Regions from separate parts of the Herbaspirillum sp. C9C3 genome, predicted to be linked through region 1. Evidence: predicted binding sites of a transcription regulator. Region 1 holds the regulator's gene; each other region holds the start of a gene.
The links. The regulator sigma-54, encoded in region 1, starts transcription at its own class of promoters, with help from an activator protein. The targets are predictions, from matches to a motif close to TGGCANGNAANCTGCTTT.
Positions count from the first base shown of each region.

Region 1 (10,764 bases):
CCGCAGCGGCGCCAGGAGGATGGCTTGCCGCGCGGCGGACGGTCGCACTGAGTGAGGCAAGGTGGGGCGCAGCAAACAGCAAAGGGCCGCAAGGCCCTTTTTTCATGTATGCCGTAGCGCCTATCGCCGCGTCTTGATCTTGGGCGTGGGCAGGGCGGTCTTGTACTTGATCTGCTTGAGGGCGAAGCTGGAGCGGATGTTCTTGATGCCGGGGATCTTGGTCAGGTGATCGACGATGAAATGCTCCAGCGTCAGCAGGTCGGGCACCACGATGCGCAGCAGGTAATCCTCGTCGCCGGTCATCAGATAGACTTCCATGACCTCATCGAAGGCACTCACCGCCGTCTCGAACTGGGCCAGCGCTTCGGCACCCTGGCGCTCCAGGATGACTTTGACAAAAACGTTCACCTTCAGGCCCAGCAGGTGCGGATCGGCCAGCGCTACATAGCGGGAGATGATGCCTTCGGTCTCCAGACGCTTCACACGGGCCAAAGTCGGCGAGGGGGAGAGGTTGATGCGGCTGGCCAGCTCCAGATTGCTGATCGAACTGTTCTCCTGCAGGATGTTCAGGATGCGCAAATCGGTGGTGTCGAGTTCCATTATCGAAATTTAATTCTGTCAGTTTCAGTTTCGCAGCACTGGATGCTGAATATTGTACGGCAACTTCCCATCTTAAGTGACTCATGCCGGGACATAGGGCGTATCGTAGTCCGGTGCTTCGATCACAGTAGCCCTCAACGACAACAAGGCCGAAAAGGCGTCGGGTGCTCGGAGACGGATGGCGCGGCCTGTGTTTTACCGGCTTTTCGTCTCTTTGCATAGAGCAGTGATGCACCCGGCCCGGCGCACCCAGACAGGAGAACAGGAAGTGGACATGTCCCGCCCCAGCGACAGCGATATTGCCCGCGATATCGACCTCGATACCCAGGAAACCCAGGAGTGGCTGCAAGCGCTGCACAGCGTGCTGGCCGAGGCCGGTCCGGAACGCGCGCGCTTCCTGCTTTCGCGGCTGTCGGCAGCGGCTCAGCAATGGGGCGTGAACTGGCGCGATGCGCGCAATACCCCTTACGTCAACACGATCCGCCCGGAACAGGAGCCGCCCTTCCCTGGTGGCTCCGATGCCCAGGCCATTGAGGAGCGCATTGCCAGCATCATGCGCTGGAACGCACTGGCCATGGTGGTGCGCGCCAACCGCGCCTATGGCGAACTGGGCGGGCATATCGCCAGCTATGCCTCGGCGGCGGACCTCTTCGAGGTCGGCTTCAACCACTTCTTCCGCGCCCGCGATGCGCAAGTCGCGGGCGATGTCGTCTACTTCCAGCCGCACTCCGCGCCCGGCATCTATGCGCGAGCCTTCCTCGAAGGCGCCCTCGCCGAAGAGGATCTGGCCTACTACCGGCGCGAGATCGAGGCCAAGCGGGTGGGGCGCCAGGGTCTGTCGTCCTATCCGCATCCCTGGCTGATGCCGCAGTTCTGGCAGTTCCCGACCGGTTCCATGGGCATCGGCCCCATCAATGCCATCTACCAGGCGCGCTTTTTGCGCTACATGGAGCATCGCGGCCTGTTGCAGGACCAGGGGCGCAAGGTGTGGGGCGTCTTCGGCGATGGCGAGATGGACGAGCCCGAATCGCTGGCCGCGCTCTCGCTGGCCTCGCGCGAGAAGCTGGACAATCTGATCTTCGTGGTCAACTGCAACCTGCAGCGGCTCGATGGGCCGGTGCGCGGCAATGGTCATATCGTCGATGAACTGGAGACGCTGTTCGCCGGTGCCGGCTGGAACGTCATCAAGCTCTTGTGGGGCTCGGACTGGGATGGGTTGTTTGCGCGTGACCGGGACGGCGAACTGGTCGATGCCTTGAATCGTACGGTGGACGGGCAGTTGCAGACCTTCGCCGCCAATGATGGTGCTTTCAATCGCCAGCATTTCTTCGGCCAGACGCCGGGCACGCGCGCCATCGGCGCCACCCTCACCGATGAGGAAATCAATCGCCTGCGTCGCGGTGGCCATGACATGAAGAAGATCTTCTCGGCTTACCAGGCGGCGGCCAGCCATCGTGGCCAGCCCACGGTGATTCTGGCGCAGACCAAGAAGGGCTACGGCATGGGCGCGGCGGGCGAAGGCAAGATGACCACACACCAGCAGAAGAAGCTGGATGAAGAAAGCCTGCTGCAGTTCCGCGACCGCTTCAAGCTGCCGCTCACTGATGATCAATGCCGTGAGCTGGCCTTCTACAAGCCGGCCGATGACAGTCCGGAGATGAAGCACCTGCATGCCCGTCGCGCCGCGCTCGGCGGCTATCTGCCGCGCCGCCAGGCCGGGCAGGCAGGGCGCGCGGTGCCGCCGCTGGAGGCGCACGCCCGGTTCGCGCTGGAGGCCGACGGCAAGGAGATGTCCTCCACCATGGCGCTGGTGCGTCAGCTCGGCAATCTGTTGAAGGACAAGGATTTCGGCCAGTATGTCGTGCCCATCGTGGCCGATGAGGCGCGCACCTTCGGCATGGCCAACCTGTTCCGTCAGGTCGGCATCTATTCGTCGCAAGGGCAGTTGTATGAGCCGGAGGATATCGGTTCCATCCTCTACTATCGCGAAGCGAAAGATGGACAGATTCTGGAGGAGGGCATCACCGAGGCCGGCGCGATTTCTTCCTGGACCGCAGCGGCCACTGCCTACTCGGTGCATGGCACGCCGATGCTGCCCTTCTACATCTACTACTCGATGTTCGGTTTCCAGCGCATCGGCGATCTGATCTGGGCCGCTGCAGACCAGCGGGCGCGCGGCTTCCTGATCGGGGCTACCTCGGGGCGCACCACACTGGGCGGCGAGGGCCTGCAGCATCAGGATGGCAACAGCCTGGTGACGGCAGCGTCGATTCCCAACTGTGTTTCGTACGACCCGGCCTATGCGTATGAGCTGGCGGTGATCCTGGATGAGGGCATGCGCCGCATGATGGAACGCGGTGATGACGTGTTCTACTACATCACTGTCACCAACGAGAACGAGGCTCAGCCAAGTCTGCCGGACGGCGTGCAGGAGGGGATCCTGCGCGGTTTGTACTGCCTGGGTAGCAAGGCGGGTGCGCAGGTGCGCTTGCTGGGCTCGGGCCCCATTCTCAAGGAGGCCGTGGCCGCAGCGGCGCTGCTGCAGCAGCACTGGCAGATCGAGGCCGAGGTGTGGAGCGTGACCAGCTATACCGAGCTGGCACGTGATGGCGTGGCGGCGCAACGTGCACAGCGCCTGTCGGCCAGCCCGGCCCAGCCCTATGTAACGGCGCAATTGCAAGGCAGCGCAGCGCCGGTGATCGCGGTGAGCGATTACATCCGTAGCTTGCCCGAGAGCATCCGCGCGTTCGTGCCGGCGCCGTATGTGACCTTGGGTACGGACGGGTTTGGTCGCAGCGATACGCGGGTGAATCTGCGTGACTTCTTCGAGATCGATGCGCGCTGGATTGCGTATACGGCCTTGTGTGAAGTGTGGGGGGAGGATCGTGCGCGCTTGGAAGACGCGGCGCGGACCTTGGGTATCGATACCGGCAAGCCCCTGTCTTCCACGGTATGAAGCGTGAGAGGCAACAGATGAATGCCGGGCCGCCGGATTGAAAATCTCTCATCTGGCGCGACCCCGTGTTTGCTATAGTGAAAACCGCCCGTGCATCACGGGCGGTTTTTTATTGCGCCGTGATGCGCATCGTCCATGACATACCGTGAGTGAGGAGTACACACGATGGCTGCACCCAAACGTATTGCGCTGGTGACCGGCGCAGGTTCCGGCATCGGCCGGCAGATCACCCTGGCGCTGCTGCGCGAAGGCTATGGCGTGACGCTGGCCGGACGTCGCCAGGAGGCGCTGGAAGAGACGGTCAGGCTGGCCGCTGAACACGCTGCCCATGCGCTGGTGGTGGCGGCCGACGTGACCGATCCGGCGTCGGTGAAGCAGCTCTTCGCCAGGACGCGCGAACGCTTCGGGCGGCTGGACATGCTGTTCAACAATGCCGGCATCTTCGCCCCGCCGGTGTCGCTGGAAGAACTGAGCGTGGAGCAGTGGAAGGCGGCGGTGGACATCAACCTGACCGGGGTTTTCCTTTGCACCCAGGAAGCCTTCCGCATCATGAAGGAGCAGTCGCCGCGCGGTGGCCGCATCATCAACAATGGTTCGATTTCGGCGCATGCACCGCGTCCGTTCTCGGCATCCTATACCGCGACCAAGCACGCCATCACGGGTCTGACCAAGGCCACCTCGCTGGATGGCCGCGCCTATGACATCGCCTGTGGCCAGATCGATATCGGCAATGCCTCCACCGACATGACCACCCTGATGAAGAAGGGGACGCTGCAGGCCGACGGCTCCACCAAGGTCGAGCCGACCATGGATGCCGAACACGTGGCCCGGGCCATCCTCTACATGGACAGCCTGCCGCTGGAGGCCAATGTGCAGTTCATGACCGTGATGGCGACCAAGATGCCCTATATCGGGCGGGGTTGAGCCGGCTTTCCTTTGCCAGATGAAGAAATGGCCGCAGTGATGAGCTGCGGCCATTTTTCTGAAGCGGTGAAAGGCTTGATCCTCTAGCCGATGAACAGCGCAGGACCCACGCCAATCTGAGATATTTGCAATCCGGCGTCGGAAGAGATGTTGCGGGACACGAAGAGCGTCAGCCCGGATTGCCCTTCATGCCCTGCCACTCCGGCGTCAACTGCATGGAAATCCCGAACATGTCCAGCACGCGCCCCAGCGTGTGATCCACCATTTCTTCCATGGACGCAGGGCGCTGGTAGAAGCCGGGCAGGGGCGGGAAGATCACGCCGCCCATTTCCGTGACCGACGTCATGTTGCGCAGATGGGCCAGATTGAACGGGGTCTCGCGCACCATCAGCACCAGTCGGCGGCGTTCCTTGAGCACCACATCGGCTGCACGGGTGATGAGATTGTCGGAGAGGCCATGCGCCACGGCGGCCAGGGTCTTCATCGAACAGGGCGCCACCACCATGCCGGCAGAGGCGAACGAGCCACTGGCGATGCACGCGCCGACATCGCGCACGTTGTGCACCACATCGGCCAGCGCTTCCACATCCTTGCGCCGCATGTCCAGTTCCTGGTGCAGATTGAGCACGCCGGCTTCGGAGACCATCAGATGCGTCTCGACCTGACCATGCTTGCGCAGGTGTTCCAGCAGCCGGACACCATAGATGGCCCCGGTGGCCCCGGTGATCGCAACGATCAGGCGCTGGCGGGGCTGACTGGAAGAAGCACTCATGCGCGCTCTACGGGGCAGGGCAGACTCAGCCCTTGATCAGGGTCTGCAGCTCGCCCGAGGCGTACATCTCGCTCATGATGTCGGAGCCACCGACGAATTCACCCTTCACGTACAGCTGGGGAATGGTCGGCCAGTTCGAGTATTCCTTGATGCCCTGGCGCACGTCGGGGCTTTCCAGCACGTTGACGGTGACGATGTTCTCGGCGCCGCTGGCCTTGAGCAGCTGGATGGCCTTGCCGGAAAAGCCGCATTGCGGGAACTGTGCAGTGCCCTTCATGAACAGCACCACAGGGTTTTGGGTCACGGTTTCTTTGATCCAGGATTGGACGTCGCTCATGGCTGTGCCTTTAAAAATGGGATTGCCCGACATTATAGGGAAAAGCCGGCAGGCGCGTTGAAATCGGCAGCACGCCATTCGTCCGTCCGAGCCGGCGGGAAATTGCATCAAGGAAATGATTTATACCGTATGCAGTTTCCTCTGGGCAGTAGATGAGGGTGCTGCGCAAGACATTCAAGCAGAGCGGTGAACAATGTTGACTGCCGGGTTTGCCGGGCAGTCGCCCTGCGTAATGATTTATATGTTTTTCACAGGCATCGACAGATGCTGTGGCCCCAATGAAAAAGGGCGCTTGCGCGCCCCTTCCTCGTGAAATCCGGCTGGCTTTCTCAGCAGCCCTGCAGGCTGCGAGGTGGCTTGCCGTTGGTGTCCTGGCTTATGCCGCTCCGGCTACCGCATCCTCGGGCGTGTCGTCCGGCAGGCGCTTGGCAATGGAGTGATGCTCCTGCAACTTGTCCTTGTGCTTGATGACCTGGCGATCGAGCTTGTCGATCAGGGTGTCAATGGCAGCGTAGAGGTCGTGTGCGATGCTTTCCGCATGTAGATCCTTCCCCTTGATGTGGACGTTGATTTCCGCTTTTTGGCGCTTTTCCTTTTCTGTGAGTTTATCTACGCTCAGGATCACGCTGACGTCGATCACGTTGTCGAAATGGCGCTTGATACGCGAGAGCTTGCTTTGCACGTATTCCCGGATGGCGGGGGTCAGTTCGAGGTGGTGTCCACTGATGGTCAGATTCATACAAGACTCCTATCGTGAAGTCACTGGAGGTTCGTGCAATCGATCCTGCTGCAGCTGTACCACGGGCACGGTCTTCGTGTCGGATGGCGTGGGCATCAGTCGGGATGCTTGCCTGAACACAGCAACGGTACTGCAGAAAAACTGAGGAAAAACTCAGAGGGACTTGCGGAGATTGACTGGCGGAATCTTCAACACTTCGCGGTATTTGGCGACTGTGCGTCGCGCGACCACCATGCCTTGTTCTGCCAGCATATCCGCAATCTTGCTATCGGATAATGGGGTCTGCGGGTTTTCGGCTCCTATCAACTGTTTGATCAGCGCCCGTATCGCGGTGGAGGAAGCTTCGCCTCCGGTTTCAGTCGCGACGTGGCTACCGAAGAAGTATTTCAACTCAAACATACCATGCGGAGTGAGCATGTATTTCTGAGTCGTCACGCGAGAGATGGTGCTCTCGTGTAGACCCAGTGTATCAGCAATTTCACGCAGCACAAGGGGGCGCATGGCCACTGCACCATGGGAAAAGAAGTTTCTTTGACGTTCCACAATAGCCTGCGCGACGCGCAAAATCGTATCGAAACGTTGCCGCATGTTCTTGATGAGCCACTTGGCTTCCTGCAACTGCGAGGACAGCGAACCTTCGCCCTTGGCCTGCTTCAAGGCACTGGCGTACATCGCATTGACGCGCAGCTTGGGCATGACCTCATGGTTGAGCATGACCTGCCAGCCGTTCTTTGTCTGCTTGACAATCACGTCCGGCACCACGTAGTCCGAGGCGTCACGCGCGAATTCGGCACCCGGATGCGGACGGCACTGGCGGATCACGGCCTGGGCTTCACGCAGGTCTTCGTCGTCACAATCGAGGGCCTTCTTGATCTTGTTGAAGTCGCGCTGGGCGAACAGCGGCAGGTAATCCTCAACGATCCTCAGCGCCAGCTTGCGCGTGACAAAGGGGATCTTGGGCAGGCGGCGGATCTGCAAGGCCAGGCATTCGCCGGCACTGCGCGCGCCCACGCCGGCCGGGTCCAGGCTCTGCAGCAGCTTGAGCGAAATCGACAGCTCTTCCATGTCGATACCCAGCTCTTCAGGCAGGCGCGCGAGGATGTCCTCCAGCGGTTCTTCCAGATAGCCGCTCTCGTCGAGCGCATCGGTGAGCAGTTCCAGCAGCGCACGATCGCGCAGGGTGCGCGCAGTCACGCGGATCTGTTCCAGCAGGTGTTCGCGCAGGGTCAGTTCATGGGCTTCCAGCTGCGGGCGGGCATCGTCGTCATCGGGTGACTTGCCGCTGCGGGCGACGTCATCGAAGCTCCAGTCGGCATCACCGGTGACACCGGTGTCCGGATTGTTGTCCTGGTACTCGAAGCTGGAATCGCCATCGCTGGCAGCGGGCGTCGCTTCGCCGCTGTTTTCATGAGGGGTGTCGGCCACGCCACTGGAAGGCGAACTGGAGACGGCACCGTCGGCCAGCAGACGCACCGAATTGTCGAGAGCGTCATCGAGACGCTCCAGCAGGGGATTGTCGGAGAGGATCTGTTCCAGTTCCTGGTGCAGTTCCAGCGTCGACAGTTGCAGCAGCCTGATCGACTGCTGCAGTTGCGGCGTCAATGCGAGGTGCTGCGAGGTACGTAACTGGAGCGACTGTTTCATCTGTCTTTCTGAAAGCGGCGTGGCCCGCGGGTTGCTGTGCCTGTCGTTGCGTGATGCCTGGGTGTCGGTGATGCTCGATACGTAGGGCGACTGTGCTGCTTACATGCGGAAGTGCTCGCCCAGATAGACGCGGCGTACCGACTCGTTGGCAATGATCTCTTCCGGATTGCCGCTGGCCAGCACCGTGCCCTGGTTGATGATGTAGGCGCGATCGCAGATGCCCAGCGTCTCGCGCACGTTGTGGTCGGTGATGAGCACGCCGATGCCGCGCTCCTTGAGGAAGCGCACGATACGCTGGATCTCGATCACCGCAATCGGGTCGATACCGGCAAACGGTTCATCGAGCAGCACGAAGCGCGGATCGGTGGCCAGCGCGCGAGCGATCTCGACGCGTCGGCGCTCACCGCCCGACAGTGACAGGGCCTGGCTTTCGCGCAGCTTTTCGATCTGCAGTTCGTGCAGCAGGTTGTTGAGGCGGCCCTCGATTTCATCGCGCGAGAGCGGCTTGCCGTCTTCCTGGCGCAGCTCCAGCACGGCGCGGATGTTGTCTTCCACCGTCAGCTTGCGAAACACCGAGGCTTCCTGCGGCAGGTAGGACAGGCCCATGGTGGCGCGCTTGTGAATGGGCATGCGCGAAATGGGCGCGCCATCCAGGTCGATCTCGCCGCCATCGGAGGGTACCAGCCCCACGATCATGTAGAACGAGGTGGTCTTGCCGGCACCATTGGGGCCGAGCAGGCCGACCACTTCGCCGCTGCGCACTTCCATCGAGACATCGCGCACCACCTGGCGCGCGCCGTAACTTTTCTTCAGGCCGCGAACGACCAGCGAACTGGCTACCATCCTTACTGGTCCTTTCCGTTCTGACGACGCGCTGCCGGCTGGGCCGGTGCTGCGGGCTGGGCGTCCGTGGCCGGCGGCGGGTTCTTGGGCTGGATCACGGCCGTGATGCGGCCCGCGCCCGGCTTGCTCTGGCCGCTGGCAGTGTTGTTGACCGAATAGAATTCGGCGCGGCTGTCATAGGAAATGAATTCGCCGTTGACTTCATCGGTGATGCGGTCGCCGTCCATGCGCTGGATGTGGGCGCGCTGGAACAGCTTGGACACTTCCGTCTGCTCCGAATACTCGATGCGCTCGGCCTGGCCTTCGATCCACAGATTGGGGCCGCCGTCACGCTTCTGGCGGAAGGTTGCCAGCGCACCAGGCGCGGCATACAGCACCGCATTTTCATAACCGTACTGATCGGTCGTCAATACCACGCGGCCGGCCTTGATGATCAGGGTGCCACGTGTCATCACGACGTTGCCGGTGAAGGTCTTCACCTGGCGCACGTCGTCATAGACCATCTGGTCTGCCTCGATGTTGGTGGGCTTGGTGGAGTCCGCCTTCTCGGCGTTGGCCACACCGCACACGGCAGCCAGCATCAGCATCGGCAGTAAGAGTGAGCGTTTCATTGGTTTCCTGTCTGTTCGATTCTTGGCGTTCTTGTCCGGGACTGAACCGGCTTAGCGTTTCTTCGGTGCGGGCTCGTAATAGCCGCGTACATTGCCGAGCAGCTGCACCACCTGCGTCGCATTGTTGGCCACCATGCCCACCCCATTGAGGCGCGTGGTCCCCATGGTCATGGCGACCGGCTTGTCGGTCTTGACGATTTCATCATCGGGTAACAGCAGCAGGTATTGCGAGACCAGGTGCATTTCTTCGCGGCCCTTGTAGGGCGCGCGGATTGCATTGGCATTGCCGTACATGTGGATCTGGGTCTGGTCGTCGGTGACCCGTGCGGTATCCGAATAGAGCTGCATGGGCGCCTGATTCTGGTCCAGGTTGTGCACCACCGGCTTGGTGATCTCGAAGGAGTCATCGCTGGGGAAGTGCACCATCTTGACGCCGGAAACGTCATAGCGCGGCAGGCCGGTCGGACCCATCTTCACGTAGCTGAAGTTTTCCAGATAGTAGTCGGGTTTGCCGCGCGGACGCTGCGCCGGCTGCTGGTCGCCGGAGGCGCGCATGACCTGCATGACCCAGAAGCTGCCCAGGGCCGCCGCGATCAGGATCACCAGGATCACCGCCAGGCGGATGCGTTCGGCCTGGCGTTCGCCGCTGCGCCCGCTCATGCCAGGTACGGCGCCAGCGCCGCCTCGTAGTTGCCTTGTGCGGCCAGCACCAGGTCGCAGATCTCGCGCACCGCGCCATGGCCGCCGGCGGCCTGCGTGACATAGTCGCTGCGCGATTTCACCTCACGATGACCGTTGGCCATGCAGGCCTTGAAACCCACGCGGGTCAGCACCGGCAGGTCGATGATGTCGTCACCCAGGTAGCCGCACTCCTGCGGGGTGAGCTGTACTTGCTGCAGCAATTGCTCGAAGGCCTGGCGCTTGTCATGGATGCCCTGGAACACATGGGCAATGCCCAGGTCGCGCGCGCGGCGCAACACGTAGGGAGACTGGCGCGCGGTGATGATGGCGGCGGCGGTACCGTACTGCTGCATCATCTTGATGCCGTGGCCGTCGAGGGCGTTGAAGCGCTTGAAGACTTCCCCCTCGTCGCCGTAGTACAGACCGGCATCGGTCAGTACCCCGTCGACGTCGAAGATCATCAGGCGGATCGCGGCCGCCTTGGCGAGTGCAGCAGCGGGCAGGGTGCTGGCGAAGGCTGGCGCGTTCATCAGATCACCTTGGCGCGAGTCAGGTCGTGGATGTGCAGCGCGCCCGTGAGCACGCCGTCCGCATCGGTGACCAGCAGCTGGTTGATGCGGAACTGTTCCATGAGCTGCACCGCGTCCACCGCCAGTT
Region 1 is NZ_JABFMQ010000017.1:78,727-89,490, reverse strand. It holds gene HNO82_RS16065 (response regulator) at 1-51, shown strand, start outside; gene HNO82_RS16060 (Lrp/AsnC family transcriptional regulator) at 121-600, opposite strand; gene mdeB (alpha-ketoglutarate dehydrogenase) at 875-3,556, shown strand; gene HNO82_RS16050 (SDR family oxidoreductase) at 3,722-4,480, shown strand; gene HNO82_RS16045 (UbiX family flavin prenyltransferase) at 4,650-5,252, opposite strand; gene grxD (Grx4 family monothiol glutaredoxin) at 5,278-5,589, opposite strand; gene hpf (ribosome hibernation-promoting factor, HPF/YfiA family) at 5,966-6,328, opposite strand; gene HNO82_RS16030 (RNA polymerase factor sigma-54) at 6,482-7,972, opposite strand; gene lptB (LPS export ABC transporter ATP-binding protein) at 8,072-8,815, opposite strand; gene lptA (lipopolysaccharide transport periplasmic protein LptA) at 8,818-9,426, opposite strand; gene lptC (LPS export ABC transporter periplasmic protein LptC) at 9,478-10,086, opposite strand; gene HNO82_RS16010 (KdsC family phosphatase) at 10,083-10,637, opposite strand; gene HNO82_RS16005 (KpsF/GutQ family sugar-phosphate isomerase) at 10,637-10,764, opposite strand, start outside.

Region 2 (10,764 bases), on a different contig from region 1:
CGCGCCCCGAGAATGAGCGCGCCTTCCACAACACCGAACGCTTCCATCTCTGAAGAGGGAGAATCTCATGCACATCATCGAAAGCCAGCGCACCCCCGAACAAGCCGTGTTCCGTCATGTGATTCCGGCGGGCGAACCGTATCTCTTCAACCTCAGTGCCGGACAGACCGTGCGCCTGCTGGACCTGGAAGGCAACCAGGCCATCGATACGCTGTTCTACAGCGCCGCCAATCCGCGTGAACGTTACGATCCGCAGCGCACGCTGCGTCGCCAGAACCGGGCCTACCTGGGTGCGGGCAGCGTGCTGTATTCCAACCTGGGGCGCGCCCTGGCCACCATCGTGGCCGACACCTGCGGTCGTCATGACACGCTGGGTGGCGCGTGCGCGCAGGAGAGCAATACCGTGCGCTATGCACTGGAGAAACGCTACATGCACAGCTGCCGCGACAATTTTCTGTGCGCCTGCCTGCATGATGGACGGCTCAACAAGCGCGACATCGGTGCCAACATCAATTTCTTCATGAACGTGCCGGTCACCCCGGAAGGCGGTCTCACCTTCGAGGATGGTATTTCCGCTGCCGGCAAGTACGTGGAGCTGCGCGCCGAGCAGGACCTGATCGTGCTTATTTCCAACTGTCCACAGCTGAACAATCCCTGCAACGGCTGGAACCCGACCGCCGCCGAAGTACTGGTGTGGGACTGATCCCGAGACCTTGAACGTACGCAGCCCTGCACCCCTCGCGGACGACCGCGAGCCGGTTTTTCGAATCACGGGACGACCCGGATTTCCAGGCCCATTCCATGTTTGACCATCTGCTCATCGCCAATCGTGGCGCCATTGCCTGCCGCATCCTGCGCACCCTGCGCACGCTGGACGTGACCGGCGTGTGTGTCTATTCCGAAGCCGACCTCGGCAGCCTGCACGTCCTGCAGGCCGACCGCGCCATCTCTTTGGGAGAAGGTGCGGCGGCCCAGACCTATCTGGCTGTGGACAAGATATTGGCCGCCGCCCGCGACAGTGGCGCGCAGGCCATCCATCCCGGTTATGGTTTTCTCTCCGAGAATGCCGCCTTTGCCGAAGCCTGCGAAGCCGCCGGCATCGCCTTCGTCGGCCCCACCCCGGCGCAGCTGCGCATCTTCGGACTCAAGCACACCGCGCGCGCACTGGCGCGTGAGCAGGGCGTGCCGATGCTGGAAGGCACCGACCTGCTGGAGAGCCTCGACGATGCGCTCTCGGCTGCGTCGCGCGTGGGTTATCCGGTGATGCTCAAAAGCACGGCGGGCGGTGGCGGCATCGGCATGCGCGTCTGCCGCAGCGATGCGGAATTGACGGACGCCTTTGATTCGGTGCGTCGACTGGGCCAGAACAATTTCAGCGACGCCGGCGTCTTCATCGAGAAATACATCGAACGTGCCCGCCATCTGGAAGTGCAGGTCTTCGGTGACGGGCAGGGCGAGGTGATCGCCCTGGGCGTACGGGACTGCTCGGTGCAACGACGCAACCAGAAAGTGCTGGAAGAAACGCCCGCGCCCCATCTTCCCGAGGGCATGGCCGAGGCCCTGTGCGCGGCAGCCATCCAGCTGGCGCGCGCGGTGAACTATCGCAGTGCCGGTACGGTGGAGTTCGTCTATGACAGTCTGGCCGGGCAGTTCTACTTCCTCGAAGTCAACACGCGCCTGCAGGTGGAACACGGCGTGACCGAACAGGTCTGGGGCGTGGATCTGGTGCGCTGGATGATCGAACTGGCAGCCGGCGACCTGCCACCGCTGTCGCAACTGGCGTCCCGTTTGCAGCCGCGTGGCCATGCGATCCAGGCGCGTCTGTATGCGGAAGATCCGGGGCGCCAGTTCCAGCCCTGCCCGGGCTTGCTGACCGCCGTCGATTTCCCGCCTGCCGATGGGCAGACCTTGCGCATCGATACCTGGGTCGAGGCCGGTTGTGAGATCCCGCCGTATTTCGATCCCATGATCGCCAAGCTGATCGGCTGGCAGCCCACCCGTGAAGCTGCCCGTGTGGCGCTGGATGCGGCGCTGCGCGAGACCCTGCTGTATGGCGTGGAAACCAATCAGCATTACCTGCGCCAGATCCTGGCTGATGCCCCCTTTGCCGACGGCCAGCCATGGACGCGTTGTCTGGAACAACTGGTCTATCACGCCGATACGGTGGAGGTCCTGTCACCCGGTACCCAGACCACGGTGCAGGATCATCCTGGCCGCATCGGTTATTGGGCCGTCGGCGTGCCGCCCTCAGGGCCCATGGATGAGCGCGCCCTGCGGCTGGGCAATCGCCTGCTGGGCAATGCCGAGGATGCGGCGGGACTGGAAGTGACCATGATGGGGCCGGTACTGCGTTTCAATACCGCCGCCAGGGTGGTGGTCACCGGTGCCGTGATCCCGGTCTTGCTCGATGGCGTAGCCCAGCCCATGGCCACCGTGTTGCACATCGCCGCCGGCAGCACCCTGAAGCTTGGCACCATCAGCGGCGCCGGTGCGCGCAGCTATCTGGCCGTGCGCGGTGGCGTGCAGGTGCCGGCCTATCTGGGCAGCCGCAGCACCTTCACGCTGGGCCAGTTTGGTGGTCATGCGGGTCGTGCGCTGGCCAGTGGCGACATCCTGCATCTGCTGCCATTGTCCGAGGGTGACATGCCCGCGGTCGGCCAGGTCTTGCCGGCCAACCTGTATCCCGCCCTCGATGCGGTACGTCAGGTCCGCGTGATCTATGGTCCGCATGGCGCGCCGGAATATTTCACGCCGACCTACATGGCGACCTTCTTCGCCACCGACTGGGAAGTCCATTTCAATTCCAGCCGCACCGGCGTGCGCCTGATCGGTCCCAAGCCGGAATGGGTGCGCGACAGCGGTGGCGAAGCCGGCCTGCATCCCTCCAACATTCATGACAATCCCTATGCCGTCGGTGCCGTCGATTTCACGGGCGACATGCCGGTCATCCTCGGACCGGATGGCCCCAGCCTGGGCGGCTTCGTCTGCCCGGTCACGGTGATCGAGGCCGATCTCTGGCAGATTGGCCAGCTCAAGGCCGGTGACAAGCTGCGCTTCGTTCCGGTGGAGGTGAGCACTGCACGCCGCATCGCCCTGGCCGCACAAGCCGGTATCACCAGCCTGCAGCCGCAGCCGGTGGACTGGTCGCCGGCACCGCTGGCCTCGCCCGTCGTGCTTGACCTGGGACAGGATGAACACCGTCTGGTGGCGCGTCTGTCGGGCGATGCCAATCTGCTGCTGGAAGTGGGCAGCCCGCAACTGGACCTGGTGCTGCGCTTCCGCGTGCATGCCCTGATCGCGGCCTTGGAAGAACAGCATCTTCCCGGCGTGATCGACCTCACGCCCGGTATTCGCTCGCTGCAGGTGCACTACCAGCCGGAAGCCTTGCCCTTGCCGACCTTGCTGGAGACCATCGCCGGATTGTGGGATGCCGTCTGCGCCCGCCAGAACCTGACGGTATCCTCGCGTATCGTGCACCTGCCTTTGTCCTGGGACGACCCGGCCTGTCAGCTCGCCATCGAGAAATACATGACCACCGTGCGCAAGGATGCACCGTGGTGCCCCAGCAATCTTGAATTCATCCGCCGCATCAACGACCTCAAGGATATCGGCGCGGTGCGCCAGACCGTGTTCGATGCCAGCTATCTGGTCATGGGACTGGGCGATGTCTATCTGGGCGCGCCGGTGGCTACGCCGCTGGACCCGCGTCATCGCCTGGTCACGACCAAGTACAACCCGGCGCGCACCTGGACTGCCGAGAACTCGGTAGGTATCGGCGGTGCCTATATGTGCATCTATGGCATGGAAGGACCGGGCGGTTACCAGTTCGTGGGCCGCACCCTGCAGATGTGGAACCGCTATCGCGAAGTCGCGGCCTTCCGGGGCAAGCCCTGGCTGCTGCGCTTCTTCGACCAGATCCGTTTCTATCCGGTCACGGCCGAAGAATTGCAGACCATCCGCCGCGACTTCCCGCTGGGCCGCTTCGAGGTCGGCATCGAGGAGACGCGACTGGATCTGGCGCACTACCAGGATTTTCTGCAACGCGAAGCCGAGGGTATCGCTGCCTTCCGCCAGCATCAGCAAGCAGCCTTCGATGCCGAGCGCCAGCGCTGGATCGCCAACGGCCAGGCCGACTACGAGAGCGAGGAAGGCAGTGCCCTCATGCAGGAAGACCAACCCCTGCAGGCGGGACAACTGGCCGTGGATGCGCCCATTGCCGGCAACCTGTGGCAGGTCAAGGTCAGTCCCGGCCAGCGGGTGGCGCAAGGCGAACTGCTGATGATTCTGGAATCGATGAAGATGGAAATCAACATCGCCGCCCCCGAAGCCGGCATCGTCGCCGAAGTACGGGTGCAGCCGGGCAGTCCGGTACGTGCGGGACAGTGCGTGCTGGTCATGGAAGAGATTGAACAGGAGGCCGCATGATCCATCCTTTCGACTTGCGCATCGATGCGCTCACGACGGCCTATCGCGATGGCAGCCTGTCCCCGCGCACCGTGATCGGCCGCCTGCGTGAGCGTGCCATCGCACTCAATGCGCAATACCGGCTCTACCTCCACCTGTTGAGCGAGGAAGAGACCGAGCCCTACCTGCAGGCGCTGGAACGGCAATCCCCGCACAGCCTCCCGCTGTATGGTGTGCCCTTCTCGATCAAGGACAACATCGACCTGGCGGGTATTGCCACCACGGCGGCCTGTCCGGCCTTCAGCTACGTACCGCGCGAGAGTGCCACCCTGGTAGCGCAACTGATCGCGCTCGGTGCGGTGCCGATGGGCAAATGCAATCTGGATCAGTTCGCCACCGGTCTCAACGGCACCCGCTCGCCCTATGGCGCCTGCCGCAACAGCGTGCATCCGGATTATCCTTCCGGCGGTTCGTCCTCCGGTTCATCGCTGGCGGTGGCATTGGGTTTGAGCAGCTTTGCATTGGGCACTGACACGGCCGGCAGTGGCCGCGTCCCTGCCGCCCTGAACAATCTGGTCGGACTGAAGGCGACCAAGGGACTGCTCTCCACCGCCGGGGTAGTGCCCGCCTGCCGTACGCTGGATTGCGTGACCTTCTTCACCGCCACGGCAGCCGAAGCCAGTCAGCTGCTGGCGCTTTGCACGCAATCAGGACAGCCCGACGAGCGCGACGAATACAGCAGGGCCAACCTGCCGCACAATGATGCAGCGGCCTTCCAGGCGCCACGCGAGGGCTTGCGCGTGGGAGTACCGCGCCAGCTGGAATTCCTCGGCTGCAGCGAGAGTCCGGTCCTGTTCGTGGAAGCGCTGGGACAACTGGAGGCCATCGGCGGCGTACCCGTGTCCATCGATTTCAGCCCCTTTCTGGAGGCAGCGCGCCTGCTCTACGAGGGCCCGTGGGTGGCCGAGCGCTACAGCACCATCGAAGCGCTGTTGCAGGAACGGCCTGAGGAGATCCTCCCGGTGATTCGCGACGTGCTGCGCAAGGCACCGCAGTACAGCGCCGTCGATACCTTCCGCGCACAATATCGCCTGCAGCAACTGAAGGTGCAATGCGACCGCATCCTCAGCACTGTCGATTGCGTGGTCACGCCTGCCTATCCGCGTCCGGTGACCCTGGAGGAATTGCACGAGCAGCCGGTGCAGCGCAATTCGGATCTGGGCTGGTACACCAATTTCATGAACATGCTGGACTACGCGGCCGTCGCCACCCCGATGAACTTCATGAAGAACGGCCTGCCCTGGGGCATCACGGTATTCGGCCCGGCCTTCACCGACCAGGCACTGCTGGGCGTGGCCGATGCCTTGCAGCGCGCACATGGAAGGCCACTGGTCGGACAGCGGCAGATCGAAAACCGCCTGCTGGCGGCGTGAGTGACCGGGGAGGGCGGACGCCTGGTCAGGCGTCCGGCAGGATTTCGGTCAGCGAGAGAATGGCCTGCGCCACTTCGGCGATGCGCCGGTTCTGGTTCATGGCGTGTTTGCGCAGCAGGCGATAGGCGGCTTCTTCGTTGAGGCCCTGCTTCATCATCAGCACACCCTTGGCCCGCTCGATGAGCTTGCGTTCTTCCAGGCTCTCGCGCACGGTGGCCAGTTCCTGGGTCAGGTTCTGCAGGCGCTCGGACTGGGTGCGCAGGATGTCGACGATGGAGTGGGTCAGGTGCGGCCCCACCCCGGTACGCAGCGATTGGTCCGGCAGCGCCTGGTCTTCCAGGCTGGAGGGGAAGGCGACCAGCGGGGCCAATGGATCGAGTGCATCATCCTGGCTGAAGAGCTGGCCCTGGTGGTCCAGTTCCTTCTGCAATTCGGCGATCTTGTCCCTGCATTGCGACTGCAGGTAGTTGGCCAGATGGATCTCGACCCGGTGCAGGCCATCCATGCGGGTGGAGCAGCACTGGTACCAGGCATCGGCCAGTTCGGGATCAAGCGGACGGCCATGCGCGGTGAGCAGCTTGCGACGCAGCCTTTCCAGATCGGCCAGCGGCAGGGTGGCCTGCATGGCGCTCCACTCGTTGCGGAAACCTTCGGCGAAGGATTCGAAACGACGCAGGGCCTGTTCCTGCATCTCGATCTGGGTTTCGATGGTCTGTTCCTGTTCGCGCGTGATCTTGCCCATGGCAAACGCGGCAGCACCGGCGGCCCGTTCGCGTCCGGCAAATTCCTTGCCCTGCATCAGGTTGAACAGCGCCACCAGCAGACGCGATATCTCGGGGTCCACGGCCACATCGGCCGCTTCAAACACCAGCGCCAGCAGGGCGCCCACCACCGTCTTGAAACGCTCGTAGCTGGCGCTCGGGGTACAGGTGAGGGCCACCACATCGGCGCGCAGCTTGGGCAGCCCGTCCAGTGCATGCAGGGCGAAGGCGATGCGGGTGTAGAGACGCGCGCCATTGGAGAGAGCGTTGTCGTGCTCGGTGGATTCCAGCCAGGTATCGAATTCACACCGTGCCGCCTGGCTCGCCGCTACGCGCTCCTGGCACTCTTGCGCATCCCGCTCGCCGCGCGAGCCGAGATAGATGTTGGAGACCCCGCGTTCCTGCTGCAGGCAATGAATCAGCTTGCCCACGGTGAGTACCAGCTGGCAGGTGCGAGCCAGGCGTTGCAGTTCCTCCACTTCGCAGCGGCGGGCGGTGATCAGGTAGTTCAGGACTTGGCTCATGGACGGCAGGACGAAGAATCAGGGAGACCCTCAGCGCCAGCAAGTTTCATGCAATGGCGCTGCATCCCCGGATTGTAATGGAATCGACTTGCCCGGCATCCGCTCCTTAGCGGGCGATATACCATTCGTAGCGATGATTCCACGCCACGAACAGGTTCATCGTGATGGCGCCGATGAGCGAATAGAACACGCGATCCATCGGCAGGAACAGGGCCGCCGTCGCAAACAGCGCCAGGTCAAAGCCCATCAGAAGCCAGCCGGCCTTGAAGCCGGTGCGTTCCTGCACGTAGGTGGCCAGGATGCTCATGCCGCCGCAGCTGGCCTGGTGGCGGAACAGCCCGATCAGGCCGATGCCCACGCACAGTCCGGCCAGCACTGCCCCGACGGCGGGATCGAGGTGGCTGTAGCTGATGTAGTTGCCGGCTACGTTGGTCAGTACCGAGACTGCCGTGACGGCGGCCAGGGTGCGCCAGGTGAAGGCGGCGCCCATGCGCAGGGCGGCCAGCAGGTAGAAGGGCAGGTTGATGAGGGTAAAGGCCATGCCGAAGCTGATGCCGGTGGCATAGGTCACCAGGAAGGCCACACCGGCGATCTGACCGATGATCAGGCCCAGGCTGTGCAGCATGGACATGCCGAAGGCGATCATCACCACACCGAAGAGCTGGCCTTGCAGGTTGTCGATCCAGCTGTGGCGCACGGCAGGTAGGGCCGCGGTACTGGCACGTGCGGCGGGCGCAGCGGCAATGGGCGAGGAGGGCGAGGAATCCGCAGTGGAAGTCGTCATGGCAATACCAATCATCAATCGTGGATAACGAACGCGTCACGTCGCTGGCCAGGTCGGCGGGTAAGCCGGTACAGCCAACGGTGTGCAGCTGCCTTCAATCGTCGACAGCCGCCGCTGGGGCGCATGGTAATGGATTTGTTGCAGTGCGGCGAGAGCCGGATGAGACGGCGCGGCGCCGCTGCAACACTTCTGGGCAAGCAGGAAATGTGCCAGAGCCTGAATTTTCGGAAGGGCTGGAAATGTTAGTCCAGCGAAGTGCCGCGAATGATCTTGATGAGCCTCAGTGCCGCCGGCGAGAGATAGGTATCGCGCCGGTAGGTCAGTCCCATCCGGCGCAGCATGGTGGTCTCCTTCAGCACCACTTCGCGCAGATGGCCGCGCCCGGCCAGCAGGTTCAGCTTGGAGGCAAAGCCCAGCAGGTTGCTGCGCTCGATGAGCGGCATGATCATGTTCAGCACGGTCGGGGTGATCTGGACCGTGGGGCGGGGGAGGTGATGGCGGTCGAACACGTTGTCCAGCCACTGGCGGCTCAGGACCGATTGCGCGGGCAGCACCCATTGATAGTCCAGCAGGTGGCGCAGCTTGATCTTCCTGTCGAAGACCGGATGATTCGGACTGGCCATGACGACCATCTCGTCGCGCATGATCTCTTCGGTATGGAAGACTTCGTCATCCTGGATCATCGGCCCCAGCACCACATCCAGTTCTCCCGCCTTCAATCCCTCCAGCAGGGCGTCGTTCATGGAGACCTTCAGATCGATCGTGACCTTCTCCGCCTCCGCCAGCAGCTGCTGGCAGATGCCCGGCAGGATGTGCTCGGCCAGGGTGGGGATACAGCCCAGGCGGATGTTGCCCTCGCGCCCGTGGGCATAGTCGCCGATCTCGCGGGCGGTCTCGTCCATCATCAGGCTGATGCGCCGCGCGCGGTTGAGCAGGGCCTCACCCACCGCGGTCAGGCGGATGCCGCGCCCCACGCGTTCGAACAGCGGTGCACCCAGTTGTTCTTCCAGGCGATCAATACATTTGGTCAGCGCCGGCTGTGTCTTGTAGAGCCGTTCGGCAGCCCGTCCCACATGCCCTTCCTCGGCGATGACGGCAAAATACTTGAGATCACGGAAGTCCATGATTCATTCCTGAAAGTTATGAATTCAAAAATAAAAGCAAATATACATTAAATATTCCCGCACGTAGACTGCCCTCCAAACAAGAACACTCGCCCTCGGCGGTGACGACAACATGGAGACCAGTACGATGCAAGACTTGCCTTCTCGGCGCCATTTCCTGCGGCGCAGCGCGCACCTCGCGTTTGGCCTCGGGGCCGCGACATACCTGCCGCTGGCGCTGGCGCAATCCGAAACCTATGCCCATTCCTCCGGCAGCGAACACGCCGCCAGCCGTCTGCCGGCCGATGCCTGCGACTGTCACATGCACATCTACGACCCGCGCTTCGCATGGGCGCCCGGCGCCAAGCTGCTGCATGCGCCGGCCACCGTGGCCATGTATCGTCATCTGCAACAGCGACTGGGTACGACGCGCAACGTCGTGGTGACCCCTTCGGCTTATGGCGTGGACAACAGCTGCATGCTCGATGCGCTGGCACAACTGGGCAATGTCGCCCGTGGCGTGGCCGTGGTCAATGACCAGGTCAGCGACGCCGAACTGCAGCGCCTGCATCACGCCGGAGTGCGCGGACTGCGCTTCAACCTGGCGCTGGGGTCGGTCACCAGCGTTGCGATGATGGAGCCGCTGGCACGCCGTGTGGCGCCGCTGGGCTGGCATCTTCAGGTCAACATGCCCAATGAGGTCCTGCTGAACAACCGTGCGCTGCTATCGAAGCTCCCGGTGCCTCTGGTGTTCGACCACTTCGCCCGCATTCCCCTGCAGGCCGGCCCGACCCATCCGGTATTCGATTTCGTCACCGGCTTGATGCGCGAGCAGCGCGCCAGCGTCAAGCTCTCCGGCGCCTATCTCCACAGCAAGCGTGGCGCCCCCGATTACGAGGACGTCGCACCATTGGCGCGCGCCCTGCTGCAAGTGGCGCCGTCCCAGCTGGTGTGGGGCAGCGACTGGCCGCATCCGACCGAGCAACACAAGCCCGACGATGCACGCCTGCTCGATGTCATGACGGCCTGGCTGGGTTCGGACGCGATGGTGCATACCGTGTTGGTCGACAACCCCACTCGCCTTTACCAATTCTGACGGAGTCGCCCATGTCGCAGGTTTCCATTTCTCCCGCAGCAGCGGCTGTGGCTACACCCGTCGTCAGCGAAGAGGCCATCATGAAGAAGGTGTTGCGCCGTCTCATTCCCTTCATTCTGTTGTGCTACGTGGTCAGCTACCTCGATCGCATCAACGTCGGTTTCGCCGCGCTGACCATGAACAAGGATCTGGGCCTGACACCGTCGCAGTTCGGTCTGGGGGCGGGGCTGTTCTTCATCGGCTATTTTCTCTTCGAGATCCCCAGCAACCTGGCGCTGCATCGCTTCGGCGCCCGCATGTGGATCTCGCGCATCATGATTTCCTGGGGCCTGATCTCGATGGCCACCGCCTTCGTGGTCGGTCCCAAGAGCTTTGCTCTGGCGCGCTTCCTGCTGGGCATGGCCGAGGCCGGATTCACGCCGGGCATCTACCTGTACTTCACGCAGTGGTTCCCCGGTGCCTGGCGCGGCAAGGCCACGGCCTTTTTCCTGATCGGCATTCCGATCGCCAACATCATCGGCTCGCCGCTGTCGGGCGCTCTGATGGAATTGCACGGCATGTGGGGCTATCAGGGCTGGCAGGTGCTGCTCTTGCTGGAAGCCTTGCCGGCTGTGCTGCTGGGCGTGCTGTGCCTGTTCCTGTTGCCGGATCGCCCGTCC
Region 2 is NZ_JABFMQ010000011.1:13,854-24,617, forward strand. It holds gene HNO82_RS12245 (urea amidolyase associated protein UAAP1) at 1-53, shown strand, start outside; gene HNO82_RS12250 (urea amidolyase associated protein UAAP2) at 68-703, shown strand; gene uca (urea carboxylase) at 802-4,425, shown strand; gene atzF (allophanate hydrolase) at 4,422-5,837, shown strand; gene HNO82_RS12265 (nitrate regulatory protein) at 5,863-7,122, opposite strand; gene HNO82_RS12270 (YitT family protein) at 7,229-7,906, opposite strand; gene HNO82_RS12275 (LysR family transcriptional regulator) at 8,149-9,030, opposite strand; gene HNO82_RS12280 (amidohydrolase family protein) at 9,158-10,105, shown strand; gene HNO82_RS12285 (MFS transporter) at 10,117-10,764, shown strand, end outside.
Region 2: HNO82_RS12265 (nitrate regulatory protein) is a predicted target of sigma-54. The motif match lies at 7,159-7,176, and genes of this name have one in related genera.

Region 3 (10,764 bases), on a different contig from region 1:
GAGCGCCACGCGGGCGCCGCTCTCATTGCGATTCATATTGTCTCCGTGGATTGGGACGGCCCCGCAAGGAGGTGGGGCCGCCGTTTTTAATTAGGGCAGGTCAATCATGGAAGCTTCCCGATCGCTCGGACGACTGGTGAGGGGATCAGAGGAAACCGATGGAAATCCAGGGCACGAAGGCCACCACCAGAAGCGCCACCACCAGCGCGGCCAGATAGCCCCAGACCCGGTTGAAGACGCCGTCCGGCGACACCTTGCCGATGGCGCAGGCGGCATAGAAGCCCACACCGAAGGGCGGTGCGAACAGGCCGATGCCCATGGACAGGATCACCACCATCGCGTAGTGCACGTCATGCACCCCCAGCGAACGTGCCACCGGGAACAGCAGCGGCCCGAACAGCACGATGGCGGGAATGCCTTCCAGCAAACTGCCCAGCACGATGAAGATGACGATGGTGATCAAGAGGAACCCGACCCCGCCTCCCGGCACGCCCTGCATCAGACCCACCAACTTGGCCGAGAAGCCCGACTGCGTGAGCGCCCAGGCCATCGCGGTAGCCATGCCGATGATGAGCAGGATCGCACCCGACAAGGCGGCGGACTCGACCAGCATCGGATAGAGACGCCTGAAGTTCAGGTGCTTCAAGAACAGGTGCATGATCAGCCCGACCACTACCGTATAGGCCACGCCGATGGTGGCCACTTCGGTGGCCGTGGCGACCCCCTCGATGACGGCCACGCGGATCAACATGGGCAGCGCCAGCGCCGGCAGCGCGGTGATCAGGGTCTTGAGGATGAGCGAGACCGGGGCGCGCTTGACATCCGGCATCGGCTCGCGGCGCGCACGCATCCAGCACACCACGGCGATGGCGATGGTGGCGATGGCCGCCGGCATGAGGCCACCGATGAACAGTGCCGTGATCGATACGCTGCAGACCGCGCCGATGGTGATCAACACCAGGCTGGGCGGAATGGTCTCGGTCATGGCGCCGGAGGACGAGAGCAGTGCCACCAGTTCTTCCGGCTTGGAGCCGCGCTTCTTCATCTCGGGGAACAGCGCCGGAGCAATGGCCGCCATGTCTGCCGCCTTGGAACCGGAAATGCCGGAGACCAGGAACATCGCGCCCAGCAGCACGTATTGCAGGCCGCCGCGCACGTGGCCCAGCAGCGCGGCCATGAAGTCGATCAGGGTCTTGGCCAGGCCCGACATTTCCAGCAACGACCCGAGCAGCACGAACAGCGGCACCGACAACAGGATCAGGCTGGACATGCCTTCGTCCATGCGGCTGACCACGATCATCAGCGGTGCCGTCGTGGCCAGCGCCAGGTACGCCATGGTGGCCGTGCCGAAGGCAAAGGCAATGGGGATGCCACCGGCCACGCATACACCGATGAGCAACACGAAGAACACGATCAGGTTGTAATTGCCCATGCCCAGCAGCATGGGCTTGGCCAGCCACAGTGCGCCACCGATCACGGCCACCACGGCCAGCGCCGACAGCAGCAGGCGCATCGTGGTCATGGCCGCCATGCGCGAGACCGCCGCCAGCAGCATCAGGATGGCGCCAACCGGCAAGGCTGCCGCACGCAAGCCGTCGGGAATTTCCAGGGCCGGTGTGGTGATGGGCATCTGTTCCACCGCGTGGTCCACGGCGGGATGGATCACCATCAGCACGAAGATGCAGACCACCAGCGCGGCCACCGTTTCCAGCCAGATGCGGCCCTTCTCGGAACATTTGTTGATGATGGCGGTGAGCCGCATGTGCTCGCCGCGATCCAGCGCCAGCACCGCGCCCAGCATCGACAACCAGATGAAGAGAATCGAGGCCAGTTCATCGGACCATACCAGGGGATCATGCAGGGCATAGCGGTAGATCACGCCCGTGAGCAGCACCACGGTCTCGGCCAGCACCAGGGCCGCCGCCACCGCGCCGACCACGTGCATCACCATGCGATTGAATGCGACCAGGGCGCGCGCTGCCGGGTTCATGTTGACCGGGGCGCGGTAAGTCATTGCAGCTTCCATCATCAAGCTCCAGCGAAATGGATTCAGGGCGACAGGGACAGCATCGACGATGCCGCCCCCATCGCACCGGGGCTCATGCCTTCACGAGCCCCGGCGAACGGGCCGGTCAGGCCAGCTTGCCGGTGTACTTCTCCAGCAGGGCCCAGGGCTCGTCGCCGAACTTCTTCTTCCACTCGGCATAGAAGCCGGCCGCGCGCAGCTTGGCGCGGAAGGAATCGGCATCGGCATTGTTGAAGGCCAAGCCTTTGCCCTTCATTTCGTCGACCAGCGAATCATTGAGCTTGCGCACGTCGACGCGCTGGTTCATGCCGGCTTCGTTGATGACGCGCGCCATCATCTCCTGCAGATCCTTGGGCAGACGTTCGAAGGATTTCTTGTTGCCCAGGAACCAGAAACCATCCCACATGTGGTTGGTGATGGAGCAGTACTTCTGTACTTCGTAGAGCTTGGCGGTGGAGATGATGGCCATGGGGTTTTCCTGGCCTTCCACGATCTTGGTCTGCAGGGCCGAATAGACTTCGGCGAAGTTGATCGAGGTCGGCGCCGCATCGAAGGCCTTGAACATCGAGGTCCACAGCGGGCTCGGCGGTACCCGCAGTTTCATGCCCTTGAGGTCGTCGGCGGTCTTGATGGGCTTGGTGCTGTTGGTGATCTGGCGATAGCCGTTGTCCCAGATCTTCTCGAAGGCGAACAGCGTGGAGCGGGCTTCGATCTGCTTGCGTACGTGTGCGCCCAGTTCGCCATCCATGGCGGGCCAGACCTGGCTGTAATCCTTGAAGGCAAAACCGATGCCGGAAATCTGCGCAGCAGGCACCAGCGTACCCAGAATCAGCGGCGAGAGCGTGAAGAAATCAATGGCACCGGCACGCACCTGCGAGAGCATGTCGGTGTCGGTACCCAGCTGGTTGTTGGGGTAAAGCTGCAGTTCGATGCGGCCCTTGGATTGTTCCGCGATGGCGGCGGCCATTTCCTTGGCGCGCGCATTCATCGGGTGAGTGACCGGCAGATTGTTGGCGTACTTGAAGGTGAACTCGGCCGCATGGGCCGACGTCGATACCAGGCCGGTAGCGGCAGCCGCCGAAGCGACCGAGGCGGTCTTCAAAAAATGGCGGCGCGTGAACTTGCCAGTGGATTGTTCCATCTGCTTGTCTCCTGTTTGTCTGTTTGTAATTTTGAACATTGCTGAATCCGGCACGACCACACAGGGCCGCCAGATCGGGCGTGCAGCTCCCTGTGCCGGGTGGTCAACACTGCCTGTGCAGCGATAGAGCAAGTTGGATGCCAAGCCCCCCGATGCTCCCGCGGCGGCGTGGCAGTGTTCCCTCCTCATCGGCACTGCGCCTGTATTCTCTGCGATAAGGGCGGCCCAGTACAAGCACGCAATCACGCTGGCCAACATTTATTTGTACGCATCCTTGCTGCGACACCTGTCGCAGGACTGTCGCTACAGTGTCGCAACCGTCGACACCTGTGCATGCTGCCCACCGGCAACAAACGCTTCTGCCTGGCTGCTGCAGCGCAATGATTTACGTTAACGTAAAGTACGTGCTATCTTCATGCGGTCGGTGGAGGCTGCCCTGTCCGCTCCGGTTTTTCCCGCATGTCGGGAATGACAGGGAGGGCCTGACGGACACCTCAGCCCCCATCAACATCAACAACAAAGCGAGACCCGGCGCGGCTTTGCGCCGGACCGCCCAGGAGACGGGCAAGATGCAGGCCGGCGCATGGCAGCGGTTTGGCCGGCAACGGTTGTGCGATGCCCAGGCCAGGGATGCTCGACACCGGCTGCATGCGGTGAAGCGAGCGGTCCTGCGCGTGGCACCGATTTTGCATATTGCCCCTGTGTGTAACAACGGAGCGCCCCTGCTCCATCGACCCCGTCCAAGACGGAAACAAGGACACCCCATGACTGTTTCTGCATCCTCACCCTGCATCACCGGCTGGAACCATTCGCAATTCGGCAAGCTCGACGGCATCGATCCGGAAGTGCTGATCGGCCAGGTCGCCAAGGCCGCCATCGAGCACGCGGGACTGCAACCGGAAGACATCGATTCGATCCACTTCGGCACCTTCAATGCCGGTTTCCTGTACCAGGACTTTCCTTCCTCGCTGGTCATGAACACGCTGCCGCAACTGCGCTTCAAGCCGGCCACGCGCCTGGAGAATGCCTGCGCCACCGGATCGGCGGCCATCCATTCGGGCCTGCAGGCGATCAAGGCCGGGCAATCGAAGCACGTGCTGGTGATCGGCTTCGAGAAGATGACCGAGCTGGCCACACCGCAGGTGGGCGAGGTGCTGCTCAAGGCCTGCTACGCCAAGGAAGAAGCGGGCATCCCGGGCGGTTTTGCGGGCGTTTTCGGCAAGATCGCGCAGAGCTACTTTGACCGCTTCGGCGACCAGTCCGACGCGCTGGCGCAGATCGCGGCCAAGAATCACAAGAACGGCATGGTCAATCCCTACGCCCACATGCGCAAGGATTTCGGCTTCGAGTTCTGCCGCACGGTCTCCGAGAAAAATCCCTTCGTGGCCGGACCGCTCAAGCGCACCGACTGCTCGCTCATTTCCGATGGTGCCGCCGCTCTGGTCATCAGCGCCGCCGATGTGGCCAGGTCCATGCCGCGTGCCGTGCAGTTCCGGGCAGCGGTGCATGTCAATGATTTCCTGCCGCTGTCGCGTCGCGACCCGACCCGCTTCGAGGCCGCCGAGCTGGCCTGGAAAAAAGCGCTGGGTGAGGCCAGCCTGAGCCTCAATGATCTGTCGCTGGTGGAAACGCACGACTGCTTCACCGTGGCCGAGTTGCTGGAATACGAAGCCATGGGCCTGGCCCCGCACGGCCAGGGCGCGCGCGTGATTGCCGAAGGCATCACCGCCAAGGATGGCAAGCTGCCGGTCAATCCCTCGGGCGGGCTGAAGTCCAAGGGCCATCCGGTCGGCGCTACCGGGGTGTCGATGCACGTGATGGCAGCCATGCAGGCGTCCCATGATGCGGGTGACATGCAGATTGCCAATGCGCGCTATGCCGGTGTGTTCAACATGGGCGGTGCGGCCGTGGCCAACTATGTGAGCATTCTGGAGCGTGTGAACTAAAAGCGCATGTGATGCGCCGGCGCGCCGTCCAGCCGTGAGCTGGCGGCGCGCCGCATGAAGTAATGTGCAAAAAAACGAGAACAAGACAGCACGCCAATTTCCTTTAGAAAAATCGGGACGAGTGAGACGATGTTAAGCAAAGTGATGAACCTGGGCCGCCTGCTCTCGGATGTGGCGCGCCGCTTTCCGGAAGAGCCGGGACTGATCCTGGCACAAGGCGCCGCCGATGGCAGTGACCGCCTGATCTGCTGGCGCGAGATCAATGCCCGCGTCGATGCGCTGGCGCACGCCCTCACCCGTCGTGGCGTCAAGAAGGGCGACAAGATGCTGGTCCACTCACGCAACAACCAGCAGATCTTCGAGAGTGCCTGGGCCGCCTTCAAGATGGGCGTGGTCTGGGTGCCGACCAATTTCCGCATCACGCCGCCCGAGGCCGCTTATCTGGGCCAGTCCAGCGGCGCCTGCGTGATGCTGTATGACCGTGGTTTCGCGCAGTATGTCGACGCGGTGAAATCCGCCTCGCCGGCACTCGAACACGTGGTGGCCCTGGCCGACGCACGGCCGGGCGAACTCGATTACGAAGCGCTGGTGGCCGATGGCAGCGGCGAGTCCTTCCCCGAGGCCGAAGTCGATTACGACGATCCGCTGTGGTTCTTCTACACCTCCGGCACCACGGGTCATCCCAAGGCGGGGATGCTCTCGCATGGCCAGATGGCCTTCGTGGTCACCAATCACCTGGCCGACCTGATGCCGGGCCTCACGCATCAATCGCGCTCGCTGGTAGTGGCACCGCTGTCGCACGGCGCAGGCGTGCATGCCGTGGTCAATACCGCGCGCGGTGCGGCCAGCATCCTGCTCTCGTCCGAACGGCTGGTGGTCGAGGAAGCCTGGCAGCTGGTGGAGAAATACAAGGTGGACAATCTCTTCACGGTGCCCACCATCGTCAAGATCCTGGTCGAGGATGAGTCCGTCGACCGCTACGACCACAGCTCGCTGAAACACGTCATCTATGCCGGTGCGCCCATGTATCGCGCCGACCAGGTCCACGCATTGAAGAAGCTGGGCAAGGTGCTGGTGCAGTATTACGGCCTGGGCGAAGTGACCGGCAACATCACCTTCCTGCCGCCTTACCTGCACTTCGAGGATGACGCCCATCCGCAGGCGCGCGTAGGGACCTGCGGCATGCCGCGCACCGGCATGCAGATCGCCATCCTCAATGACGACGGTCAGGAACTGGCCCCCTTCGAGACCGGCGAAATCTGCGTGCGCGGACCGGCCGTCTTCATGGGCTATCACAACAATCCCGAGGCCAATGCCAAGGCCTTCAAGCATGACTGGTTCCATACCGGCGACCTCGGGCATGTGGACCGGGATGGCTTCCTCTACATCACCGGACGCTCTTCGGACATGTACATCTCGGGCGGCTCCAACGTCTATCCGCGCGAGATCGAGGAAGCCCTGCTGACGCACCCGGCGGTCTCCGAAGTGGCCGTGCTGGGCGTACCCGATCCCAAGTGGGGCGAAAGCGGGCTGGCGGTGATCGTCTGCAAGGCAGGTCAGCAGGTCGATGGCGAAGCCTTGCTGGCGCATCTGGAGACGCGCATCGGCAAGTACAAGTGGCCACGCCGTTTCGTCTACTGGGACAGCATGCCCAAGTCGGGCTACGGCAAGATCGTCAAGAAACAGATCAAGGCGCTGCTGGAAGAGCAGGGCGACTACCGTCTATGAAACTCTCCAGCAAACCTGGCGAGACCACGGCCAGCGCCGGTTTCCTGGCGGTGCGCAAATTCCTTCATGCAGGCCAGCCGAGCTATCCGCGCACGCTGGACCTGGAGGCCGACCCCGCCGAGGAACTTCGTATCACCCTGCAACCCGGCACCCCGGTCGGCCCGGCCTTGCGCCGCGTGCTGGCACGCTATGGCCAGCGCGGCGGCGTCGGGCGGCTGTGCGGCGGGACCGCGCGACGCCTGCATTACCACCGCATCGAACAGACCGGCGACCCCAGCCGGCCTTATGACTATGGACCACCGCATGTATTGGAAGGCGTCATCAGCTTCGTGACCGGCGCCATCACCATCGGCCAGAACGCCGACGGAAAAGTTTTACTGCATTGCCACTCAGGTTTCATCGATGGCGATGGCACGCTGCATGGCGGCCATCTGCTGCTCGACACGGTGGAGGTGGGCGACGATCCGCTCATCCTGCGCCTGTGCCTGTTCTCCCGCAGCGCCTTCGTCGTCAACAGCGATGAAGAGACGCACTTCAGTCTATTGCATCCGACACCCATGGAATGATGATGACGCACCCCGCCCATGACAGCGACTCCCTTGACGACCACATCCACGTAGAACAGGGCCAGCTCGGCAAGCTGGTGATGGCCCGCCTCAAACCCAACCAGGACCTCACCGAAAGCGTGGAAGCGCTGTGCCGCCAGCACGGCATGGACAAGGCCATCGTGCGGGGTGCCATCGGCAGCCTCATCGATGCCCATCTGCAATACGCCACGCCGACCGGTCTGCGCGAGATGGAGATCAACGGGCCGGGGGTGGAAATCCTCAATGTGTTCGGCGAAATCGGATTTGCCGATGGACCTGCCAGCGCGCATCCGCTGCAAGGCGTGGTGGCCGATACGGAGGGGCGCATCTTTGCCGGTCGCTTCGTGCGCGGTGCCAATCTCTCTTTCATCACCATCGAGATCACCTTGCAGGAATGGATTGCGGTCAAGCAATCCGAAGCGCTGCCGGCCTGAATCACTTTCCTTGCTCCCATGAAAAATGCCGCCCGGCTCATCAGCGGGCGGCATTGTTCAATTCTTGAACTAACTACCGAATCAGGCTTCCGTATGCAGCGTGGCTTCGGCTTCCTGTTCGATCTCGACTTCGGCGCGCGCTGCTTCTTCTTCGCTCAGCAGCCCGCCTTCCCACTTGGCGACCACGGCCGAAGCGATCGAGTTGCCCACTGCGTTGGTGGCCGAACGGCCCATGTCGAGGAAGGTATCGATGCCCAGGATCACCAAGAGGCCCGCTTCCGGAATGTTGAACTGGTGCAGGGTCGCGGCAATCACCACCAGCGAAGCGCGCGGCACGCCGGCAATGCCCTTGGAGGTCAGCATGAGCACCAGCATCATGGTGATCTGGGTGGAGATGGGCATGTGGATGCCATAGGCCTGGGCGATGAAGAGCGTGGCGAAGGTGCAGTAGATCATCGAACCATCGAGGTTGAAGGAATACCCCATCGGCATGACAAAGCTGGAAATCTTGCGCTTGACACCGAAGCGATCCAGCGCATCCAGCAGCTTGGGATAGGCCGCTTCCGAGCTGGCGGTGGCAAAGGCCAGCAGGAAGGCTTCCTTGATCAGGGCCAGCAGATGGAAGATGCGCTTCTTCAGGAACACGAAGCCCACCGCAATGAGCAGCAACCACAGCAGCACCAGCGAGAAATAGAAGTCACGCATGAAGACCGCGAAACTGACCAGGATGTCGAGACCATTGACGGCAACCGTTGCCGCCATGGCGGCAAACACGGCCACGGGTGCGAACTTCATGACGTAGACCGTGATCTTGAGCATGGTGTGCGAGAGGTCGTCGATGACGGCCAGCAGGTGCTTGCCACGCTCCCCCAGGGCCGCCAGGGCGATGCCGAAGAACATCGAGAACACCACCACCTGCAGGATTTCGTTCTGCGCCATGGCTTCCACAATCGACTTGGGTACCAGGTGGTTGAAGAATTCCTTGACCGTGAACTTGCCGGTGGCCAAGCCCGCACCGGCAGCATCCGGCGAAGGCAGCGCCACGCCGGCACCCGGTTGCAGCAGGTTGGCCATGATCATGCCCAGCGCCAGCGAGACCAGCGAGGCGATGAAGAACCAGGCCAGCGACTTGCCGAAGATGCGGCCCACCGACTTGGCATCCCCCATATGGGCGATGCCCACCACCAGGGTCGAGAACACCAGCGGTGCAATGACCATCTTGATGAGGCGCAGGAACAGGTCCGAGGCAATCGAGACGTAGCCGGCCAACTCCTTGGCCTCATCCTTGCCGTAGTGGTTGAAAATCAGATAGCCGACCAGGATGCCCAGCAGCATGGCTGCAAAAATGTAGGCGGCTTGTGGAATGCGTTTGTTCATGTGTTCTCCTGCCCTCGCTCGCCACCGGCACCAGGTACCGGTGAGAGGACGATGATGTATGGCTTGCGGGCGGCGCCGGCCGGTGCGGTGACAGGGGCGCCATGCTTTTGGATGGTCAGAAATCGTCAGTTTCTGATGAGAAACTCTGACCGTTTTTTCCCGCCGCGCGGAAAAAAGGACGAAGCTTATTGACTTATGCCCCTTGCCGTCAAGCCGCATCGAATAAATAGGGTCAAAATGCCTCGGGGGTGATCAAAAAGCCCACAAACAGGCACAAAAAAACCCCGCAAAGCGGGGCTGGTGTTGTGTTGCGGGAAACTTCACTCGGACCGGACGAGTGTCAGCGCATCGTCAGGAAGGTGCTTGCAGGGCGGCGTCCAGCAATTCGATCCAGTGTCGCACCGGGGTCTCGGTACCGGATTGCAGGTGCGTGACGCAACCGATGTTGCCGGTGACGATCATGTCCGGATCGGTGGCCTGCAGCTTGCTGATCTTGTTGTCGCGCAGACGATAGGACAGCTCCGGTTGCAATACCGAATAAGTCCCCGCCGAACCGCAGCAGAGATGGCTGTCGGCACAAAGTTGTACATCCACGCCGGCCGCGCGCAGGATGCCTTCGACCTTGCCGCGGATCTTCTGGCCATGCTGCAGGGTACAGGGCGGATGATAGGCCACGCGCTTGCCGTTGAAATCCCTGAGCTTGTGCTGCAGCTGCTGTTCGAACTCGGGCAGGATCTCGCTGATGTCGCGCGTCATGTGGGAGATGCGGCGCGCCTTCTCGGCATAGTCCGGATCGTGTTGCAGCAGGTGGCCGTATTCCTTGACGGTGGCACCGCAGCCCGAGGCATTCATGACGATGGTATCGGCACGGATACCATCGCGGCCTTCGATGTAGGGCCACCAGGCGTCGATATTGCGGCGCATGTCGTCCAGGCCGCCATCCTGATCATTGAGGTGATAACGGATGGCACCGCAGCAGCCGGCCTTGGGCGGCGCGAACAATTGCACGCCGAGCGCATCGAGCACGCGCGCAGTGGCGCTGTTGATGTTGGGGGCCATCGACGGCTGCACGCAACCTTCAAGCAGCAGCATCTGGCGCGCATGGGTGCGCGTGGGCCAGGTTCCGGCCTCCTGCGGCAGTGGCACCTTGTTCTGCAGCAGCTTGGGCAGCAGCGGGCGCACCATCTGCCCCGCCTTCATGGCCGGACGGAAGATCCACTTGCGCGGCACCAGTTCCTTCAGGGCGGTGCGCAAGACGCGCTCGCCGAAGGGACGCTGCACCTGATCTTCCACCACCTTGCGGCCGATGTCGACCAGTCGTCCATACTGCACCCCGGACGGGCAAGTCGATTCGCAGTTGCGGCAGGTCAGGCAACGGTCCAGGTGCGATTGCGTGGCGGCCGTGGCGGGCTTGCCTTCGAGCACCTGCTTGATGAGATAGATGCGGCCGCGTGGCCCGTCCAGTTCATCACCCAGCAATTGATAGGTGGGACAAGTGGCGGTACAGAAACCGCAATGCACGCAG
Region 3 is NZ_JABFMQ010000024.1:4,816-15,579, forward strand. It holds gene HNO82_RS18270 (SDR family NAD(P)-dependent oxidoreductase) at 1-36, opposite strand, end outside; gene HNO82_RS18275 (TRAP transporter large permease) at 146-2,029, opposite strand; gene HNO82_RS18280 (TRAP transporter substrate-binding protein) at 2,133-3,167, opposite strand; gene HNO82_RS18285 (acetyl-CoA acetyltransferase) at 3,932-5,113, shown strand; gene HNO82_RS18290 (acyl-CoA synthetase) at 5,225-6,841, shown strand; gene HNO82_RS18295 (PPC domain-containing DNA-binding protein) at 6,838-7,407, shown strand; gene HNO82_RS18300 (PPC domain-containing DNA-binding protein) at 7,410-7,862, shown strand; gene HNO82_RS18305 (dicarboxylate/amino acid:cation symporter) at 7,944-9,239, opposite strand; gene glcF (glycolate oxidase subunit GlcF) at 9,591-10,764, opposite strand, start outside.
Region 3: HNO82_RS18285 (acetyl-CoA acetyltransferase) is a predicted target of sigma-54. The motif match lies at 3,843-3,860, and genes of this name have one in related genera.